DNA from 2 places in the Bradyrhizobium sp. Mp27 genome. Region 2 is predicted to be linked to the other one. Evidence: riboswitches for the same ligand, from Rfam matches in the RefSeq annotation. Region 2 holds a riboswitch; the other holds the start of a gene.
What was found. A riboswitch is a leader RNA that binds a small molecule or an ion and turns the genes downstream of it on or off. The one in region 2 is predicted to bind S-adenosylmethionine.
Positions count from the first base shown of each region.

Region 1: it holds a riboswitch for S-adenosylmethionine, as region 2 does, so the genes downstream of both, QJT78_RS15780 (homoserine O-acetyltransferase) here and QJT78_RS03155 (O-succinylhomoserine sulfhydrylase) in region 2, are expected to answer to the same signal.

Region 1 covers NZ_JASAUS010000025.1:9,242-16,637, reverse strand. The annotation lists gene QJT78_RS15800 (DUF2125 domain-containing protein) at 1-975, shown strand, start outside; gene QJT78_RS15795 (prephenate/arogenate dehydrogenase family protein) at 1,079-2,017, opposite strand; gene hisC (histidinol-phosphate transaminase) at 2,014-3,108, opposite strand; gene QJT78_RS15785 (chorismate mutase) at 3,145-3,993, opposite strand; SAM riboswitch at 4,211-4,290, shown strand; gene QJT78_RS15780 (homoserine O-acetyltransferase) at 4,376-5,578, shown strand; gene metW (methionine biosynthesis protein MetW) at 5,594-6,256, shown strand; gene QJT78_RS15770 (alpha/beta hydrolase) at 6,316-7,179, opposite strand; gene QJT78_RS15765 (TIGR02594 family protein) at 7,394-7,396, shown strand, end outside.
Region 2 covers NZ_JASAUS010000003.1:38,226-45,621, forward strand. The annotation lists gene QJT78_RS03140 (hypothetical protein) at 259-1,311, opposite strand; gene QJT78_RS03145 (PAS domain S-box protein) at 1,416-1,829, opposite strand; gene QJT78_RS03150 (2'-deoxycytidine 5'-triphosphate deaminase) at 1,993-3,099, opposite strand; SAM riboswitch at 3,210-3,289, shown strand; gene QJT78_RS03155 (O-succinylhomoserine sulfhydrylase) at 3,364-4,551, shown strand; gene QJT78_RS03160 (SGNH/GDSL hydrolase family protein) at 4,675-5,664, opposite strand; gene QJT78_RS03165 (lipolytic enzyme) at 5,677-6,456, opposite strand; gene QJT78_RS03170 (OpgC domain-containing protein) at 6,456-7,396, opposite strand, start outside.

The sequences.
Region 1 (7,396 bases), on a different contig from region 2:
TTCCGCTTCGAGGTCCAGTGTTCCGGCGCCAGCGTCGCGCTGGTGTCGCAGAACGCCAGCAAGACGCCGTTCACGGCCAGGCTCGACAACATCCTGGTCGTCGCCCAGGTCTACGATCCCAAGCGCGTCATCGCCGAATTCTCCGCACCGGCGACGCTCACCGACGGCGTCACGCAAAACACCTTCGTGGTGAATTGGAGCAAGGGCCGCAGCAGCGTGGTCGGCCTGCCGGCGGTGCCGGATCGCGCCTCCATCGTGTTCGACGATCCCGTCATCAATCGTCTCGACGGCAGCGTGCAGGTGCCGCTCGCGCGCGCCAAGCAGGTCGAGCTGCACGGTCGTCTCGCGGACGGGTCGCCGTCGGATCATCCTGTGATCGAGACCGTGCTGCACGTCGCGCAGGGCAGCATCCAGGGCGTTCATCCCTTGCTCGCCGAGCCGTTCGAGGCGGACACGCGTGCGAAGATCACGGGCCTCTCCGACCTCACGCCAAAGCCGTGGCCGCAACGCTTCCGCGAGATCCAGGCCGCTGGCGGTCACATCGAGATCGTGCAGTCGCGCGTCCAGCAGGGCGAGATGATCGCGGTTGCGGCCGGCACGCTCGGCCTCTCGGCCAATGGCCGACTCGACGGCGAATTGCAGATGACGGTGACCGGCCTCGAACGCGTGATCCCGGCGCTTGGCATCGAGAAGATGCTGGAGGAGGGCGTGCCGCAGGCAACCCTCGACCGCGTTGCGCCGGGCGTGAAGTCGCAGGACCTCAACAATCTGTTCGGCGCACTCGACCGCGCCGTTCCCGGCCTCGGCAAGGTCATCAAGCAGAACGCCAATGCCGGCGTCGCGGCCGGCATCAATTCGATCGGCACCGAGAGCACGCTTGAAGGCAAGAAGGCGAGGAGCTTCCCGCTGAAGTTCGTCGACGGCGCTGTGCTGCTTGGCCCGGTCAAGGTCGGCCAGATCCCACCGCTGTATTAGGTGTCTCCCGTAGCCCGGATGGAGCGAAGCGCAATCCGGGGCGGGTCGCGCCGCTGAAAGAGATCCCGGATTACGCTTGCGCTCCATCCGGGCTACTTGAACGCTACGGCTTCTTGCCGAGCTGCGCATGCGGCCGGCCGAAATCGGGCGCTGCCGAATCCTGGCCGATCTCGACGATGCCGCGGCGGATGGCGCGCGTGCGCGTGAAGTGGTCGAACAGCGCCTCGCCGTCGCCGCGCCGGATCGCGCGGGTGAGCTTGGCGAGATCCTCGGTGAAGGTGCCGAGCATCTCCAGCACGGCTTCCTTGTTGGCGAGGAAGACGTCGCGCCACATCGTCGGATCGGACGCGGCGATGCGGGTGAAATCGCGGAAGCCGCCGGCCGAGAACTTGATCACCTCGGACTCCGTCACCTGCGCCAGCTCGTCGGCGGTGCCGACAATGGTGTAGGCGATCAGATGCGGTAGATGGCTGGTGATCGCGAGCACGAGATCATGATGATCCGGCGTCATGATCTCGACCTTGGCGCCCATCGCCGCCCAGAACGCGCGCAGGCGATCTGTGGCCGCCGCATCGACGCCTTCCGGCGGCGTCAGGATGCACCAGCGGTTGATGAAGAGCTCGGCGAAACCGGAATCGGGACCCGAATGCTCGGTGCCCGCGACGGGATGCGCCGGCACGAAATGAATGGTCTTCGGCAGATGCGGCGCCATGTCCCTGACGATCGCGCCCTTGACCGAGCCGACGTCGGAGACGATCGCGCCCGGCTTGAGATGCGCAGCGATCTCCTGCGCCACCGGCCCGCAGGCACCGACGGGAATGCAGAGGATGACGAGATCGGCATCCTCCACCGCTTCCGCATTGGTCGCCACGACCTGGTCGACGATGCCGAGCTCCATCACCCGCGCGCGCGTCTTCTCCGAGCGCGCGGTGGTGACGATCTCGCCAGCCAAGCCCTGGAGCTTCGCAGCGCGCGCGACCGAGCCGCCGATCAGGCCGAAGCCGATCAGCGCAACGCGCTGGAAGTGCGGTGTGGTGCTCATTTGCCGGCCATGAAGTCGCGCAAGGCCTCGACGACGAGGCGGTTGGCCTCCTCGGTGCCGATGGTCATGCGCAGCGAATGCGGCAGGCGGTAGTTCTTCAGCGCGCGCAACACCAGCCCGCGCTTGGTAAGATACGCGTCGGCCTCGTCCGCGGTCTTGCCCGTTTCCGGGAAGTGGATCAGCACGAAATTGGCGACGCCGGGCGTCACCTTCAGACCGAGCTTGCCGATCTCCTCGGAGAGCCAGTTGCGCCAGGTCTCGGTGAACTGCTTCGACATCGCCTGGTGCGCGGTGTCCTCGATCGCGGCGACCGCGGCATACATCGCCGGCGTCGACACGTTGAAGGGACCGCGGATGCGGTTGACCGCGTCGATGATGTGCTCGGGACCGAACATCCAGCCGACGCGCAGCGCGGCGAGGCCGTGGATCTTGGAGAAGGTGTGCGTCACCACGGTGTTCTCGGTGGTGGCGACGAGTTCGATCCCCATCTCGTAGTCGTTGCGCGAGACGTAATCGGAATAGGCGGCATCGAGCACCAGCAGCACGTGCGACGGCAGGCCGGCGCGCAGCCGCTTGACCTCGTCGAACGGCACATAGGTGCCGGTCGGATTGTTTGGGTTGGCGAGCCAGACCAGCTTCGTCTTCGGCGTCACCGCCTTGAGGATGGCGTCGACATTGCAGGTGAGGTTGGTCTCCTGCGCGACCACGTTCTTGGCGCCGACCGCCATGGTCGCGATCGGGTAGACCAGGAAGCCGTGCGTGGTCGAGATCGCCTCGTCGCCGTGGCTGAGATAGGTGTGGGCGAGCAGATTGAGGATCTCGTCCGAGCCGGCGCCGCAGATGATGCGGTTGGGGTCGAGCCCGAAAGAACGGCCGATCGCTTCGCGCAGCACGCGCGAGGTTCCTTCCGGATAGTCTTCCAGATGCGCCGCCACGTTCTTGAACGCCTCGATCGCCTTGGGCGAGGGCCCGAACGGCGTCTCGTTGGCCGAGAGCTTGAACACCTTGCGGCCCGGCTCAGCCACCGGGCTCTTGCCGGGCGTGTAGGGCGCAATATCGAGAATGCCGGGATTCGGCACGGGGCGGGACATCTTCAACTCCGGAAGTAGCTTTAGGCGGTTCGCGATCTACGATTTCGACCCGGTCGGGGGCACCGTATAGCGCGTTGCGTGGCTGCCGACGAGGGCCGTGGAGCGCACCGAGGCCCCCGCTTCGATCAGGGCAGCCCTGATTTTGTCGATGCTGGTGGCGCTCGTGACCGAGACCAGCAGCGCCGCGCCGTCGAAGGCGGTATCGGGCACCGCCACGATCTCGGCGAGCGGCGACAGCGCCCGCGCGACCTCGGCGTTCCACCCTGATACGCGCACGCTGAAGGTCTCAACCTCAGTCACCAGGGCACTGTCGGCGACGCGGGAGATCGCGAACACGGGCAGCGCGGCCGGATGGTCCGCGCGCTCGACGAAGGGCATCCGCGCGATGATCTTGGGCGCCCCGGTTTCTTCCAGCGACAGCCACCACGGCGTGCGGCTCGAGGTTGCCGACACCAGCGCCAGATCGCCCTTGGATTTTGCCACCGCCTCGACCGCCGCCTGCGCACTGAAATGCGCGACGTAGGGCACGGTGAAGCCGAAATGGAATCGCGCTGAATCGCGCATAGCCGGTTCGCTCACCGAGATGTCGGCATGCACGGAGAACGGCGCCTGGACATAGGTGAAGGTCGAGATGATGACGCGCCAGATGCTCTCGACGGTGTCGAGCGGCAGGATGCCGCGATGGCGCTGCACGATCTCGCGCATCATGGCGGCCTCGCGCGCCGGGCGGAATGCCGAGCCGACCTCCTGGGTCTGCTTCACCTGGATCAGGCGGTCGATGATGTCGCCGCGCTGCATCAGGAGACGATGCATGCCCTCGTCGATCGCGTCGATCTCCTTGCGCAATTCCTGGAGCGATGGTGGCGCGGGCGGACGTTGGGACATATCTGCGAGATGCTGGTGAGAGGCGTTCCAATGCGGGTCGGCCAAGGTCAATCGGCAAGGCCGGATCCGCTGCGGTCGACGTCCTGATTAGGCAGTCGGCGCGGCGAAAGCAAAGAGAAATGCAAAGGGAAACCAGGCCTTTTGGGCCGGCCTTTCAGGGATGAATTTGGCTAATCCGGACCGTGACTTGACGAAAACCGCCCAAGACAGTAGCTTTTGCCCGTTCCGTGGTCATTTGAGCCGGCCGGCTTGCAGCCACGTTAAAAAACTCGCTAAACAGGCCGGGGACGCTTCCGATCCCGGCCGAACCTATCGTTCAGGCCGGGTTTTTCATGGCCTGATTCCAGCGGCAGCCTGACGGGTGCCGCAAACGAGGTCGATGATGGTTGGCGTGAAGCCCGTGCCGAGTCCCGCGATCAGTGCCGACGACCGGTCGCATGAGGCGGATCATCCGAATTCGCAGGTCGCGCAGTTCGGCGCCGAGCAGCAGCTGCGGCTCGATTGCGGCATCGATCTCACCCCGTTCCAGATCGCCTACCAGACCTATGGCGAGCTCAACGCCGATCGCTCCAACGCCGTGCTGATCTGCCATGCGCTGACCGGCGATCAGCATGTCGCCAACGTGCATCCCGTCACCGGCAAGTCGGGCTGGTGGGAGACGCTGGTCGGTCCCGGCCGACCTCTTGATCCCCAGCACTACTTCATCATCTGCGCCAACGTGATCGGCGGCTGCATGGGCTCGACCGGACCGGCCTCGATCAATCCCGCGACCGGCAAGGTGTGGGGCCTGGACTTCCCCGTCATCACCATTCCCGACATGGTGCGCGCGCAGGCGATGCTGATCGACCGGCTCGGCATCGACACGTTGTTCGCGGTGGTCGGCGGCTCGATGGGCGGCATGCAGGTGCTGCAATGGACCGCGGCCTATCCCAAGCGTGTGTACTCCGCGCTGGCGATTGCCTGCGCGACGCGGCACTCGGCGCAGAACATCGCTTTCCACGAGCTCGGCCGCCAGGCGGTGATGGCCGATCCCGACTGGCACAACGGCCGCTACACGGATCAGGGCATCCATCCGCATCGCGGACTTGCGGTGGCACGGATGGCCGCGCACATCACCTATCTTTCGGACGCCGCGCTGCATCGCAAGTTCGGTCGCCGCATGCAGGACCGCGAGCTGCCGACCTTCTCGTTCGACGCCGATTTCCAGGTCGAGAGCTATCTGCGCTACCAGGGCTCGTCCTTCGTCGAGCGGTTCGACGCCAACTCCTATCTCTATCTGACCCGTGCGATGGATTATTTCGACATCGCCGGCGACCACGGCGGCGTGCTGGCGAAGGCGTTCGCGGGCATCGAGACGCGCTTCTGCGTGGTCTCCTTCACCAGCGACTGGCTGTTCCCGACCTCGGAATCGCGCGCACTGGTGCATGCGCTTAACGCGTCGAGCGCGCGGGTGTCGTTCGCCGAGATCGAGACCGATCGCGGCCACGACGCCTTTCTGCTCGACGTGCCCGAATTCTTCGATATCGCCCGAGCCTTCCTGCAATCGGCAGGGAAGGCGCGCGGGCTCACCGCCAGGATTGACTGACAAGGACGGCTAGCGATGTCTGTGCAGGAAGTGCTGCCGCTGGGCGGCGTTGCGACGGAGCAGTCCGGCCAGTTTCGGGCCGATCATCTGCTGGTCGCCGAGATGGTCAAGCCCGGCTCGAAAGTGCTCGACGTCGGCTGCGGCGAGGGCGATCTGCTCCAGCTTCTGGAGACCCGCGGCATCGACGGGCGCGGCATCGAGCTGTCGCGCGAGGGCGTCAACCGCTGCGTCGCCAAGGGCCTCGCGGTGGTGCAGGGCGATGCCGACACCGACCTCGTCAACTATCCCGACGACGCCTTCGATTACGTCATCCTGTCGCAGACGCTGCAGGCGACGCGGCAGCCGCGGGTCGTGCTGGAGAATCTGCTGCGCATCGGCCGCCGCGCCATCGTGTCGTTCCCGAATTTCGGTTTCTGGAAGATGCGGCTCCAGCTCCTGGTCGGCGGCCACATGCCGCGCACCGAGAATCTGCCCGCGACCTGGTACGACACCGCCAACATCCATTTCTGCACCATCAAGGATTTCGTCGAGCTCTGCGACGCGATTGACGTCAAGATGGAGCGCGCCGAGGCGCTGGATCTCTACGGCCGTCCATTGCGGCTGCGCTTGCCGTGGTGGGTGTGGAACATGTTCGGCGAGCAGGGCGTGTTCTTGCTCACGCGCGGGCAGGGGAAGTAGCTGCCGTCATTCCGGGCCTGCGCCTGTCGGCGCATCCCGGAATGACAGCGGCTGGCAGTCTAATGCGCCGCCAGCGACCGCGGATCGCGCACCGGCCAGCGCCCGGCTTCCACCAGCGTCACGAACCGCTCCACGCTCTCGTTGAACAGCGCGGGTTCTTCGAGATTGAGCACGTGGCCTGATTTCGGAAACATCGCGAGGCCCGCCGCGGGCAGGTGCTTCTTCAGGAACAGGCTTGCCCCGACGCAGGGATCGTCCTCGTCGCCGCAGATGATCAGTGCGGGCGTTGCCACACCTCGAATGGCATCCGGCATCGTGTAAATCGATGGCCGGCCGCCCTGGAAGCCGCGCATCGTGTTCGCGGAGCCCTTGGCATCGTGGCGCGCCAGCGCGGCGTAGAAATCGGCGTGGCCGCGCGGGTCCTTCACAAGGAACGGAATCCGGCTCGGCGCCTCGCGCGTGACCTTTGCGACCTCGGCGGAGCCGAGCGTCTCGAACTGCTCGGCATTGGCGCGGCACTGCTTGCGCCAGTTGTCGAGATTCTCGATCTCCGATCCCGAGCCCACGCCGGCCAGCGTCATCGACAGCGCGCGCTGCGGCGCGTTCAACCCGATCTGGAGCGACGAATAGGCGCCCATCGATAGGCCGACGAGATGCGCGCGCTCGATCTTGAGATGATCGAGCACCGCGAGTGCGTCGGTGTAGAAGTGCTTGTAGCTGTAGACTTCGCCATCTGGTACGTCCGACGGCGTGTAGCCGCGCGCGGAATAGGTGATGCAGCGATGGCCGCGCGAGAAGTAGCGCATCTGCGGCTCCCAATTGGTGTAGTCGGCCGCGAACTCATGTAGAAAAATAATCGGCGTTCCCTGACCCGCTTCTTCGAAATAGATGCGGACGTCATCGCTGGTCGTGGCGTGGGGCATTAACTGTTTCCCTCTCTTCAAGCCGCCTTTGCAGGATTGCAGTTAACGTTGTTGTCCGCAATGCGGCAGCCTCAAACCAGCACCGGCACAAAATCATCGCAGCTATTCGCGGGCGTGGCGTCTTTTTCTCGCCACATCGGGCCGCTTAACGGCCAGCCGGATGCCGGCCTCGGCACGGGCCGGCTGGAGTGGGGGTGTCAACGAAGGATGAAGTATG
Region 2 (7,396 bases):
GCGCGGCGACAGGCTTAGCACGGCAATTGCCGATTCCTCCTGCGCCGGATGCAGGCGTGCCCTGCGGCAGCGCATTTCAGCAGGTGGAATTGGTTCTTCTCCCTCTCCCCGCTTGCGGGGAGAGGGGCGGGGTGAGGGGGAGTCTCCGCGAGGACGGTGAGATCTGGACTCGCGGAGAGCCCCCCTCACCCGCCGCGCTTCGCGCGTCGGCCTCTCCCGCACGCGGGGGAAACGCGAAGTGTGCGGCGCTGCCGCGATCTACTCTATCGTCCACACCAGCGGCGGCCGACCGCCCGCTGTCGGGCGCAGGTGCACGCCGATGTGCCGCCCGCATCCGGCAGCGAGCCCCTCGAACAACCCTTCCAGCACCTTGGTGCAGCCGCGATGATAGTCGGCGACGTCATCCATCAGCTTCCAGCTCTGCTGGCGAAATTCAAACGTGCCGTCTGATGCCGTTGTCTCTGCAGAGTCATCCTGCGCGGCAAACAGAGCGTTCAGGAACGCTGCGAACTCGCTGGCTCCACCACGGCTCATAGACAGCGCCGCCGCGACCTCGTCAAAATACTGCATCCCGATCAGTTTGCCGGTGAGGTGCAGGAGATAGCCGGCGTCTTCCGGGCCGAACAATTGCACCATCACGGGCAAGGCGGTGCGCACATATTCCATCGCGTAGTTGCGGTAGGCTTTTTCCAGCCGCGGCCTCGGCCAGCTCGCGACGGGCAAGGCAGGCGCGGTCTTGGCGTCGAACAACGGCGCTTCCAGATGGCGCGCGAACACCAGGCGCTGGTCCAGCTCGAGCGAGTGGTCGTATTGATAATAATAGCCTTCGAGCCCGTCCTGACCGTCGACGCTCTGCTTGGTGCAGACGAAGCCCAGCCTGAGATCGCCGAGCGCGACGCCATTGTTGGCGTGCCAGCCGCGCAGCATCGCGCGCGAGACCTCACCCGGCACGCCGCAGATCGCGGTGCCCTTCCAGATCCAGCGCGGCGGCGGATAGCGGATCCAGGCTTTGCGGTCGCTCTCATACATGTACTCGACATGCACGCCGCCGATCCAGTTGGAGAGATAATGATATTGCGCGGCGGCCACCGCTGGCGGCAGATGACTGAGACCGAGCTTTTCGAGCCCCGGCAGGAAGCGCTCCTGCTGCTGGCGACGGAACACACGGAAGACGAATTCGGCGGCATCCGTCGTGCCGCGCCGTGTGACGACGGTGAGGATGAGGCCGGTGAAGTAGGCGTGATAGAGGTCGGCGACCGCACGCCAGCGTTTCCATTGCGCTTCCTGTGCTGCGTCTGATGTGGCGGTCATGTTCGCTCCCGATCGTTGTTTTGATCGAGTGTGTCACTGCGCTCGGTACGAGGCAACCTGACGCTCAGGCAGAGCGCCCTGCACGCCAGCCCGTCAATTCCGCATCACGAATTTTGCGCAAGTCTGGCCGCGCGCTCGCGCTCGACGCGTTCGGTGACGTCGCGCGCCATCGCGACCGATCCGACCACGGCACCACCGGCATCGCGCACAAGCGCGAAGGTCATCTCGATGTAGAGCTTGCGTCCGCTCTGGTGCAGCGCGCGGGTCAGCGTCGGCCTGCCCGCAAGCTTCATCGACCCGCTGGCAAGCGCAGCTTCGAAGCCCTTCCAGTGCGCGGCGCGCAGATGTTCGGGAATGATCAGATCGAGGTTATGGCCGAGCGCCTCGCCGGCGGAGAAGCCGAACAAGGCGGTCGATGCACGATTCCAGCGCGTGATGGTGCCGGCGCGATCCGAATAGATCAGCGCGTCCGCGACGTCGTCGAGGATCCTTGCGTCGAGTTCGGATTGAACACTCATCTCGCCACCTCGCATGCCGCCCGGATTTCAGCTTGCATCCCGACACACATTCGGTGTCCTTGCCCGAGGCGATCCAGTATTCCGAGACGGCAAGTAGTCAATCGAGAGGCTGCGGCGTACTGGATGCCCCGGTCAAGCCGGGGCATGACAGTAGGGTGTGTAGCTACACCCGAAAATGCTTCGATAGTTTGAGCCCCTGCGCCTGGTAGTTCGAGCCGATGCGCTGGCCGTACATCGCGTCGGGCCGCGCCAGCATCTTCTCGTAGACGAGGCGGCCGACGATCTGGCCGTGCTCGAGGATGAACGGCACCTCGCGCGAGCGCACTTCGAGCACGGCGCGCGATCCCTGCCCGCCGGCGCCGGCATAGCCGAAGCCGGGATCGAAGAAGCCGGCATAGTGCACGCGGAACTCGCCGACCAGGGGATCGAACGGCACCATCTCCGCGGCGTAATCGGGCGGCACCTGCACGGCTTCCTTGGAGGCGAGGATGTAGAACTCGCCGGGATCGAGGATCAGGCTGCCGTCGGGACGTGCCGAGATCGGCTCCCAGAAATCCTCCACCGCATAGCCGGAGCGGCGGTCGACGTCGACGACGCCGGTGTGGCGCTTGGCGCGATAGCCGACGAAGCCGTTGGCCTTCTCGCCGGAGAGATCGACGGAGACGGCGACGCCGCCGGTGAGATCGGCATCGTCGAGATCGACGAGACGCTCGGTCGCATGCAGCGCCTCGAGCTCGTCGATGTTGAGGATGGCATCTCCGGTGCGGAAGCGCACCTGGCTCAGGCGCGAGCCCTCGCTGACCAGCACCGGAAACGTCTTCGGGCTGATCTCGGCGTAGAGCGGGCCGTGATAGCCGGCGCCGATCATGTCGAAGCGGCGGGTGCCGTCGGCGATGACGCGGGTGAAGACATCGAGCCGGCCGGTCGAGCTTTTCGGGTTGGCGGCCGCGACGATCTCCGGCGGCAGCGCCAGGCTTTCCAGAAGCGGCACGATATAGACGCAGTTGGTCTCCAGCACCGCGCCATCGGCGAGGCTGAACTCGTGCAGCTTCAACTCGTCGATGCGCTCGGCGACGGTCGCGCCGGGACCCGGCAGAAAGCTGGCGCGAACGCGATACGCGATGTCGCCGAGGCGGAGGTCGAGGCTCGCCGGCTGGATCTGGCTCTCGACGAAATCGTAGGCAGGCAGGATCAGCCCCGCTTCCGCCATCGCCGCGATCATGCGGTCGGGCAGGATACCATTGGCGTCGGCGGCAACTGTGAAGCTCAACCGGGGGTCCTCGTCAGGGGTCAAACGCATCCGGACATGCGGGAAATACTAGCCTTTTACGGCTATCCGATGGACGCCTTGACGGAAAGGCCATTGCGGAATATGAGCATCACTTATCCCGTGGTGATTTGAGCCGGCCGGCTTGCAGCCACGTTAAATAAGTCGCTAAACAGGCCGGGGACCTCTGTGATCCCGGCCCGTGGATATATCCAGGCCGGTTTTTTTGTGACCGTTTTCGACGAGACGGTCATGTCGGAGGTACCTATGTCGAAGTCGACCGCCAACTACCGTCCCGAAACCCGCCTGGTCCATTCCGGCACCCTGCGCTCGCAATATGGCGAGACGTCGGAGGCGCTGTTCCTGACCCAGGGCTACGTCTACAACAGCGCCGAGGAGTGCGAGGCGCGGTTCAAGGGCGAGGACCCCGGCTTCATCTATTCGCGCTATTCCAACCCGACCATCTCGATGTTCGAGCGCCGCATGATCGAGCTCGAAGGCGCCGAAGCCGCCCGTTCGGCCGCTACCGGCATGGCCGCGGTGACGACCGCGATCCTGGCGCCGCTCAAGGCCGGCGATCACGTGGTGGCCTCGCGCGCCCTGTTCGGTTCCTGTCTCTACGTCATTCAGGATCTCTTGCCGCGCTACGGCATCGAGACCACGCTGGTCGACGGCCTCGATCTCGACCAGTGGCAGCGCGCCTTGCGGCCGAACACCAAGACGTTCTTCCTGGAGAGCCCGACCAACCCGACGCTCGACGTGCTCGACATTCCAGGGATCGCCGAGATCGCGCACAGCGGCGGCGCGCGGCTCGTCGTCGACAACGTGTTCGCGACGCCGATCTGGCAGAGCCCGCTCGCGCTAGGAGCCGACGTCGTGGTCTATTCCGCGACCAAGCACATCGACGGCCAGGGCCGTTGTCTCGGCGGCATCATCCTGTCGTCGGAAGCGTTCATCGCCGAGCACATCCACAATTTCATGCGCCAGACCGGCCCGTCGATCTCGCCGTTCAACGCGTGGGTCCTGCTCAAGGGCCTGGAAACGCTCGGTGTGCGCGTGCGCGCGCAGACCGAGACGGCGGGACGCATCGCCGACGTGCTGGCGAGCCATCCGAAGATTTCGCGCCTGGTCTATCCCGGCCGCGCCGATCATCCGCAGGCAGCTCTCGTGAAGAAGCAGATGCGCGGCGGCTCGACGCTGGTCGGCTTCGAGGTCAAGGGCGGCAAGCAGGGTGCGTTCCGCGTGCTCAACGAGCTCAAGCTTGCAAAAATCTCGAACAATCTCGGCGATGCCAAGAGCCTCGTCACGCATCCGGCGACCACGACGCATCAGCGCCTGAAGCCGGAGGACCGCGCCGCGCTCGGCATCAGCGAGGGCTTCATCCGCTTCTCGGCGGGGCTCGAGCATGCGGATGATCTGATCGAGGATCTGACCGCGGCGCTGGAGAAGGCGTGAGGCGATTGGACTTCTTGTAGGGTGGGCAAAGCGAAGCGTGCCCACCATTCACGATCATATCGCCGATAGATGGTGGGCACGGCGCGCGAAGAGCGCGCCTTTGCCCACCCTACGGCACCGAGCTCACATCGGCCGATACGTCCGCACGTCGGCGGGCACGTTGACGCCGAGCTTAATCTGGCCGACGGAGCGGATGATGTCGTCGCCGAGGAGCTGCGCGAAGCAGGCATAGCCCCAATCGTTCATGTGCAGGCCGTCGGCGATCACGAAACTCTCGACCGGAATCGATTGATTCTCGTGCCAGTCGCGCATCACCTCGAAGCGGGGGAAGATGCCGACGTGTCGGAGCTCGGCGACCTTGCCGAGCAGGTGCACCATCTTGCCGGCGCTCTCCTTGCGCTGGTTGACGGCCGGTGAATATTGCGGATCGACCAGCACGATGTCGGCGCCGCCGGCGGCCTGGATGCGGGAGATGCCGTCCTCGACCATCTTGGCGGTGTCACCGGGATCGAGATTGCGCAGCACCGCATTGGTGCCGACCTGCCAGATCACGAGATCCGGATGCACGTCGATCACCTCCTTCTGGAGGCGCTTCATCATCTCGGGCGCGTCCTCGCCGCCGACGCCGGCGTTGATGACGGTGATGTCGGCGGTCGGATGTTGCCGGCGGAGCTGCGCGGCAAGACGGTTCGGATAGTTGAAATCGGGCGAGCTCGCGCCATAGCCTGCCGTCGACGACGAGCCGAACGCGACGATCACGACGGGTTTGCCGGCGACGAGCTTGCCCGCGACATGCGGCAGCGAGCCCATCGTCTTCGAGCTACCCTTCGGCGTGAGGCAGGGCACGCGGCTGAAAATGTCCCCGGCGGATTTCGCCACCTGCTTCACCTTGTCGATCGCGCGGGCGGTCACGCCGCGCTGCTCGTGGGACGTCGCGGCGACGGTGGTCTGGGAGGGTGAAGCGGAAGCCGGACTAGCGGCCTGCTGCGGCGCGGGCGTTGCCTGCGTGGCCTGCGCCTGCACTGGTGCCAGCGACACCGGCGTCAGCAACAGCAGAGCCGCCGCGGGCGCAGCCAGCCATGGCGTCAACCAAAAAGGGCGGAGAGAACTCATTAACGCTAGACCTCAATTTTGCTGCTGGGCCGGCCCTAGATGGGCTGCGTCGATCACGAACTGTGCCAACGCCCGGCCAAGGCAATCGTGGACCTGCTTCGCCAGCTCTGGCCCGCGGGACGGGCTGAACAGGTCGAACTGACCCTGATCATTCCACTGCCGCATGATCGCGAAACGGTCGAACAGCGGGATGTCATGCTCCTGCGCCACCACCCGCATATTGTCGAGATAGGGCGGCACCGAGATCATGGTTTCGGTACGCGGGCTGTACTGCAAGTTCATCAACACGACGTCAGCCCCCGCTTTTTGCAGTGCGGAAACCCCTTCGGTCACCGCCCCGCGAAAATCATCGGGATCAATCGCTCGGATAGCATCCACAGTCCCGGTCTGCCAGATGACCAAAGTAGGCCTTTTTGCTTCCATCAGCTTAACGAAAGTGGCGGCCGCCTCCTCGGCCGTCTTCTTGCTCTGTATTTCTACGGAGACGTGCACGATCTCCGACGGCAGCAGCCTGTCCTGCAGGATGGCCTGCATGCGCGCCGGATAGGAGCTGTCCTCCGAGGCCGGAATCGTGGTCGAGCGGCTGCCGATGACCAGGATTTCGAGCGGTTTGCCGGCCTTGATGGCATCGGCGACCCGGGGAAGCTGGCTTTCAGTGGTGAGCAGATAGGATGGCAATTCGCAGGCCGGGGGCGCGGCCGGAACAGCCGGCACGGCATCGCCCGCGCGCGCCAGGGGCGCGGCGAGGTTACCGCACAGCAGGACCAGGCTCAGGAGAACCTTCGCCTTCATCAGCCCCCTCCCGCCAGATCGGCGTTGCCGACGGCGTTTTTGGTTTTCGCACCGCTCTTGTCAGCCACGCGCTTGTACCACGAAATCACCCATGCAACGCCCCACATGATCAGGATTCCGGAGAGACTAATCAGCGCATGCATGGCTGCGCCGCCGGAGACTTCGGCCAGGATGAAATGGCCGGCGAAGGCGAGGAAGACGCCGAGACAAAAGATCTCCAGGGAATGCTGGCCGCAGAGGATCAGCGGCCGCAGCCAGGGCGATTTCAGGCCCGGCCATTCCCGGGGCAGGAAGCGAACGGTGAGTGCGGCGAACGCCAGGAAATGCGTGAAGCGCAGCACGTCGAGATCGGCCTTGTCGATCGGATACATCCACTGCTCGAGCCGCTTCGGCATGAAGTGGGAGAGCTGCGGCACATACCAGGTCAGCGTCACGTAGAACGCCGCGACCAGATAGACGATCGATATCCACATCGTGACGCGGGACGCCAGGATGCGCGACATGCGTCGCGCACCTCCGAGCGCACACCATGCACCGAATACGAAAAGCAATTGCCAGGCGAAGGGATTGAACGCCCAGAAGCCGTTCGGATAGGCCGACAGATAGAGGTCGTATTCCCAGGTCACCGCGTAGAGCACGACCGAGAGGCCGAGCGTCACGTCGGGCCGCCATTTCATCAGCCACAAGATCAAGGGCAGCGCCAGCATCAGCACGATATAGAGCGGCAGCACGTCCATGTTGACCGGACGAAAGCGCAGCAGCAGCGCCTGCACGATCGTGACGTCGGGCTGCTTGAGGAAATCCATGATGCCCATCTCTTCGGTGTAGAGCGGGTTCTCGAACCTGGTCGCAACATAGGAGATTTCGGCGAGGAAGATCGTGAACAGAAAGACGTGGGCGACATAGATCTGCCAGACGCGCCGCAGGATGCGCGCGGTGG